3 regions of the Pseudomonas sp. MDT1-85 genome follow, and region 1 is predicted to be linked to each of the others. Evidence: predicted binding sites of a transcription regulator. Region 1 holds the regulator's gene; each other region holds the start of a gene.
What was found. Region 1 encodes sigma-54, which starts transcription at its own class of promoters, with help from an activator protein. Its sites were predicted from a motif close to ANTGGCATNNANNTTGCTNT; they were not measured.
Positions count from the first base shown of each region.

Region 1 (2,268 bases):
GCACTGGCTACCAATCCGAAATTCATCCTCCTCGACGAACCTTTCGCCGGTGTAGACCCGATTTCGGTGGGCGACATCAAGCAGATCATCCATCACCTCAAGGCCAAAGGCATTGGCGTGCTGATCACGGACCATAACGTTCGTGAGACCCTGGATATCTGCGAAACCGCCTACATCGTCAACGATGGCCAACTGATCGCTGAAGGTGACTCCGCCACCATCCTGGCCAATGAACTGGTCAAGGAAGTGTATCTGGGCCACGAGTTCCGCCTGTAAGCACCCGAGGTGCCCGGGTCGCCGAGAGAGCGCTCGCTTCAATAAAAAATCAATAACTTTTTATTGTTACAGCGCTCTAGGCAAACACTTCAGTTTCAGGCATATAATTTGCTTATGTTTGGCGCTTCGGCGCCCTGTAGTGGATGGCGCATGTGCGCCGGCGAATAAGGTGTTAAGCCCCTGCCATGAAACCATCGCTAGTCTTGAGAATGGGCCAGCAGCTGACGATGACACCGCAGCTGCAACAGGCCATCCGCCTGCTCCAATTGTCGACCCTGGACCTGCAACAGGAAATCCAGGAGGCCCTGGAGTCCAATCCGATGCTCGAACGCCAGGAAGAAGGCGACGACTTCGATAACGCCGACCCCTTGGCCGATAGCGCCGAACAGAAACCCAACGCCGATGTCCAGGAACCCTCCTACCAGGAAACCGCTCCGACGGTGGATAACCTCGAGGAAGGCGACTGGAACGAGCGAATTCCCAACGAATTGCCCGTCGATACTGCGTGGGAGGACGTCTACCAGACCAGCGCCAGCAGCCTGCCGAGCAACGATGACGACGAGTGGGATTTCACCACCCGTACGTCGGTCGGTGAAAGCCTGCAAAGTCATTTGCTCTGGCAGCTGAACCTGGCACCGATGTCCGACACCGATCGTCTGATCGCCGTAACCCTGATCGATTGCATCAACAATCAGGGCTACCTGGACGAAACCCTCGAGGAAATCCTCGAAGCGTTCGACCCGGAACTGGACATCGAACTGGACGAAATCGAAGCCGTCCTGCACCGCATTCAGCAATTCGAACCCGCTGGCATCGGCGCCCGCAACCTCGGGGAATGCCTGCTGCTGCAATTGCGCCAACTGTCCGCCAAGACCCCTTGGCTGGCCGAGGCCAAGCGCCTGGTCACCGATTACATCGACATGCTCGGCAGCCGCGACTACAGCCAGCTGATGCGCCGCATGAAGCTCAAGGAAGATGAGCTGCGCCAGGTTATTGAATTGGTCCAGAGCCTCAACCCACGCCCGGGCTCACAGATCGAGTCCACCGAAGCCGAATACGTCGTTCCCGACGTGATTGTGCGCAAGGACAACGAGCGCTGGCTGGTGGAGCTGAATCAGGAATCGGTGCCACGCCTGCGGGTCAATGCCCAATACGCCGGTTTTGTGCGCCGCGCCGATACCAGCGCTGACAATACCTTCATGCGTAATCAGTTGCAGGAAGCTCGCTGGTTCATCAAGAGCCTGCAAAGCCGCAATGAAACCCTGATGAAAGTCGCCACCCAGATCGTCGAGCATCAGCGCGGCTTTCTTGAATACGGTGACGAAGCCATGAAGCCGTTGGTGCTGCATGACATTGCCGAAGCGGTGGGCATGCATGAATCGACGATTTCACGGGTGACCACGCAAAAATTCATGCATACCCCACGGGGCATCTATGAACTGAAATACTTTTTTTCCAGCCACGTCAGTACCTCCGAAGGCGGTGAATGCTCGTCCACAGCGATTCGCGCGATCATCAAAAAACTGGTTGCCGCGGAAAATCAGAAAAAGCCGTTGAGTGACAGCAAGATCGCTGGTTTACTGGAGGCACAAGGCATTCAGGTGGCTCGCCGCACCGTCGCCAAGTACCGCGAATCCCTCGGGATCGCGCCTTCGAGCGAACGCAAGCGGTTGATGTAGAGCCACGCCACAGCGTTCCAGTGGTAGATCATCTGATCTACCGCTTTATGCACTGGCAACGAAGGAGAAGCTGTATGCAAGTCAACATCAGTGGACACCAACTGGAAGTGACCGAACCCCTGCGCACCTACATCGGCGAAAAACTCGACCGATTGGAGAGGCATTTCGACAAGATCACCAATGTGCAAGTCACGATGAACGTCGAAAAACTGCTGCAGAAGATCGAAGCCACGCTGCATATTCCCGGCGGAGAAGTGGTCGCCAATGCCGAGCATACGGACATGTATGCCGCCATCGACCTGCTGACCGACAA
Region 1 covers NZ_CM142715.1:1,264,820-1,267,087, reverse strand. Annotated here, with positions in the region: gene lptB (LPS export ABC transporter ATP-binding protein) at 1-276, shown strand, start outside; gene ACYZT2_RS05585 (RNA polymerase factor sigma-54) at 462-1,955, shown strand; gene hpf (ribosome hibernation-promoting factor, HPF/YfiA family) at 2,030-2,268, shown strand, end outside.

Region 2 (2,268 bases), 2.0 Mb from region 1:
TTGTGGCCGTTCGCATGAACGCTCAAGTTGCGGCAAACGTATGACTCGGCCCGTCTACCGCACCTTCTCCCGGTCCAGGCGAGAAGCCTTGCCTTACTCGGATTTCAGGCCGTCAGCGGACACATCTCTGACCCCTTTGATTTTCTTGGCGATAGCCACGGCGGTTGTTTTCTGAGCGTCTGTCAGAACGGTCATGGAAGACAGGGAAACAACGCCTTTGTTGGTTTCGACTTTGATGTCAGTGCCTGGGATGCCTTTTTCGGTCACCAGGTCTGCTTTGACTTTGGTCGTGATCCAGGTATCGGAAACATCCTCTTTCGCTTCAGTGACTTCACCGGCGGCCAGCATCATAGGTGCCTGAGTCGCTTGGGTGGTCTGTGCAAATGCGGCGTTGGCCATGGTCAGGGTCAACGCGGTTGCAGTAGCGGCAGCGATAGCGAACTTCTTCATACGAGTAACTCCTGTATTTCTGGAAAGTCTGCTGCGTGTCTTGTCAGCAGGGTTACTGGAGAGAGTGCGAACGCTGTGCCAACTGTCACATAAAAAATAAATACTGATAAATCAATTACTTAACAACTACGGCGATTTTCGAAATCATGCAAATTGCATGACTGCGAAATTATCTACATGCAACATGCGGGTTTTAACGCAGGCCTAAGGCCATGAAATGTCGGGGGTTTTCTTGATTATTGGCGCGGCCCATAAATGACGAGCAAAAAAATGCCCCGCGTCGTGAAAGGCGGGGCATTGGCAGGATGACAATGGTTCAGGCGTCAGCGGCACCGGTGCAGCCTTTAGGAGTGTATTGCTGTTGAGCCGTGGTGACACATGTCCAGCCGCCGGTAAGGGTGCGTGTAAGCGTGATGGTTTTGCTGAGCACCGGCCCTGGAGCATTGAGAATCGTGCAGCCAATAGTACCTGCACCGTCAGCGGCGGTGCCCGATGCCGTAATCGTGCAATTACCGGTGGTCACCGTACCGCCGATCAGTGCGAGGGTGGGGTTGGTGCCCTGGTTGATGATGTCTTCGAAAGGCACTTTCAGTGCCGAGATTTCTGCAAGCGCAGCGGTTACTTTCGCCCGTGCCTGGTACTTCGAATACTGCGGTAATGCAAACGTTGCCAGAATCCCGATGATGGCCACCACGATCAGCAGTTCGATCAAGGTAAAACCTTTTTGATTTTTCATAGACAGGCTCCATGCATGAGTCGAAATCTCATGATCTGAATAGGGCATAGCACAGGTCATGCCAAGCCGCGCGCGCCCCTGCCTGCGGGGCGGGAGATCGCGGCAAAGACCTTTCCTACTACACGGATCCGCACTATCTGACACTTTTTGTCACCTCACCCCGGCTGGTTTGGTTCCACTGCTTGACTAGGCTATAAGTCATTAACTGTCTGCGTCCGGTATCCCAATGAATGAGATTGCCCTTAGCGGTCTGGCCAAGCAATTGGTACTGGCCGAGCTGATCACTGACCAAAGTGCGCAACAGGCGTATCAGCAAGCCCAACGCAATCGAATTTCGCTGGTCAGCTATCTGGTGCAAAACAAACTGCTGAAAAGTTGGCAGGTCGCCGAGGTGGCCTCGGAACATTTCGGCATGGCCCTGCTGGACCTCGATTGCCTGGACAAGGACACCCAACCCCGAGGGCTGGTCAGCGAGAAGCTGATCCGCCAGCACCACGCCCTGCCCCTCTGGCGGCGTGGCAACAAGCTGTTCGTGGGAATTTCCGACCCGACCAATCATCAAGCCATCAATGACATCCAGTTCAGCACCGGGCTGAGCACCGAAGCTATTCTGGTGGAGGAAGACAAGCTCAGCGACGCCATCGAAAAATTCTTCGACAGCCACTCCACCGGCCTGGAAGACATGGCCGATGTCGACCTCGACGGGCTAGACATCGAGTCGGTCGATGACCAGAAACAGGATTCAATCATAGGGCAAGATGCCGATGATGCGCCGGTGGTGCGCTTCGTTCACAAGATGTTGCTCGACGCCATCAAGAGCGGTTCTTCCGACCTGCATTTCGAGCCCTATGAAAAAATCTACCGCGTGCGGATGCGCACCGATGGCATGCTGCGGGAGGTCGCCAGGCCGCCGACGCAACTGGCCAATCGCATTGCTTCCCGGCTGAAGATCATGGCCAGTCTCGACATCTCCGAGCGGCGCAAACCCCAAGACGGGCGAATCAAGATGCGCCTGTCCAAAAGCAAGTCCATCGACTTCCGGGTCAACACACTGCCAACCCTGTGGGGCGAGAAGGTGGTTA
Region 2 covers NZ_CM142715.1:5,436,705-5,438,972, forward strand. Annotated here, with positions in the region: gene ACYZT2_RS24385 (BON domain-containing protein) at 94-450, opposite strand; gene ACYZT2_RS24390 (pilin) at 767-1,186, opposite strand; gene pilB (type IV-A pilus assembly ATPase PilB) at 1,413-2,268, shown strand, end outside.
Region 2: ACYZT2_RS24390 (pilin) is a predicted target of sigma-54. The motif match lies at 1,233-1,252, and genes of this name have one in related genera.

Region 3 (2,268 bases), 1.1 Mb from region 1:
GCCCAGGGGCTCCTTCGAGGAGCCCTTTTTTATGCCTGCATAAAACTCAACCTTGAGCTGCAAACACACTGTGGGAGCGAGCCTGCTCGCGATAGCGGTTCAACATTCAACAATGATGTTGCCTGTCAATCCGTGCTCGCTCCCACAGGGATTAGCGCAGGGCCGCTATGGCATCCACCGATTCACGAATCAGCGCCGGTCCTTTATAGATGAAGCCGGAGTAGAGCTGCACCAGGCTCGCACCCGCGGCGATTTTCTCAGCCGCGTGCTTGCCTTCGGTGATGCCGCCCACGGCGATGATCGGCAAGCGACCGGACAGTTCCGCCGCCAGCACCTTCACCGTGTGAGTGCTCTTGTCGCGAACCGGTGCGCCGGACAAACCGCCCGCCTCGTCACCATGTTCCATGCCTTCGACGCCAACGCGGCTCAGGGTGGTGTTGGTGGCAATCACCGCGTCCATCCCCGTTTCGATCAACGCTTGGGCGACTTGAGCGGTTTCTTCGTCGGTCATGTCCGGCGCGATCTTGATCGCCAGCGGAACATGTTTGCCGTGGCGCAGGGCCAGTTCCGCCCGACGGGTGGCCAGGTCGGCGAGCAATTGCTTGAGCGAATCGCCGAATTGCAGGCTGCGCAGGCCGGGGGTGTTCGGCGAACTGACGTTGACCGTCACGTAGCTGGCGTGGGCGTAGACCTTGTCCAGGCAGATCAGGTAGTCGTCGACCGCACGTTCAACCGGGGTATCGAAGTTCTTGCCGATGTTGATGCCCAGCACACCCTTGTACTTGGCTGCCGCCACGCGAGCGAGCAAGTGATCGACGCCTAGGTTGTTGAAGCCCATGCGGTTGATGATCGCCTCGGCGTCCGGCAAGCGGAAAATCCGGGGTTTCGGATTGCCCGGTTGCGGACGCGGGGTGATGGTGCCGATTTCGACAAAACCGAAACCCAATTGGGCAAAGCCATCGATTGCCGCGCCGTTTTTGTCCAGACCGGCCGCCAAACCCACCGGGTTCGGGAACTCCAGGCCCATGACCGTCACCGGCAATTTCGCCGGTGCCTTGCACAGCAAGCCGTTGAGGCCCAAACGCCCGCCCGCGCCGATCAGGTCCAGGGACAGATCGTGGGAGGTTTCCGGGGAAAGTTTGAACAGCAGCTGACGGGCCAGGGTGTACATGGGCAGGCTTGACTCGGTTGGCGATGAGAGGCGGCGATTATAGCCGCGCATCAGGGCTTCACGCGAGGCGCGCAACAAAATCAGCCAGCGATGGCATATGCCTTGCACCGTCACAAGCATCAGCACTCATGCCAACGGCGGGATGAGTGGAAGGACAATGGCGTCGTCACCCGGCTTTGCCCACGCAAAGGCCTTGGGACGACGCTTTTTTTTGGAAGGTGCGAAATCGATGAACGAACCATCAGCCGGCCCACTGGCCTGGGTCAACGGCAGCGATGCCCCGGAAAAAACCGCAATCAATCTCGGCTTCATGGCCCTGAGCGACTGCGCCTCAGTAGTAGTCGCCGCCACCCAGGGCTTCGCCCAACCGTACGGCCTGACCCTGAACCTCAAGCGCCAGTCATCCTGGGCCAATCTGCGGGACAAACTGGTCAGCGGCGAACTCGACGCCGCCCACAGCCTGTACGGCCTGATTTATGCGGTGCATTTGGGCATCGGCGGCGTAGCCTCCACCGACATGGCCGTGCTCATGGGCCTGAACCAGAACGGCCAGAGCATCAACCTCTCCCACGGCTTGCAGGCCCTGGGCGTGACCAGTCCTGAAGCACTGGACCGGCATGTGCACCAAAGTCGCCCAAAACTGACCTTCGCTCAGACATTTCCCACGGGCACCCACGCCATGTGGCTGTATTACTGGCTGGCGAGCCAGGGCATTCATCCTTTGCAGGATGTCGACAGCGTGGTGGTGCCACCGCCGCAAATGGTCGCGCACCTGCAAGCCGGGCGCATCGACGGTTTCTGCGTCGGCGAGCCGTGGGCGGCCAGTGCGGTGCAGCAGAATCTCGGGTTTACGATGGCCACCAGCCAGACCCTCTGGCCCGATCACCCGGAAAAGGTCCTTGGCTGCACCCGCGCCTTTGTCGAGCAATACCCCAACACCGCACGGGCATTGGTGATGGCGATCCTTGAAGCCAGCCGATTCATCGAAGCCAGCCGCGAAAATCGCCGCAGCACCGCGCAACTGTTGAGTGCGCCTGAGTATCTGGATGCACCGCTCGATTGCATCGAACCGCGCTTGCTCGGTGACTACTCCGATG
Region 3 covers NZ_CM142715.1:2,350,399-2,352,666, reverse strand. Annotated here, with positions in the region: gene ACYZT2_RS10695 (quinone-dependent dihydroorotate dehydrogenase) at 152-1,171, opposite strand; gene ACYZT2_RS10690 (CmpA/NrtA family ABC transporter substrate-binding protein) at 1,401-2,268, shown strand, end outside.
Region 3: ACYZT2_RS10690 (CmpA/NrtA family ABC transporter substrate-binding protein) is a predicted target of sigma-54. The motif match lies at 1,261-1,280, and genes of this name have one in related genera.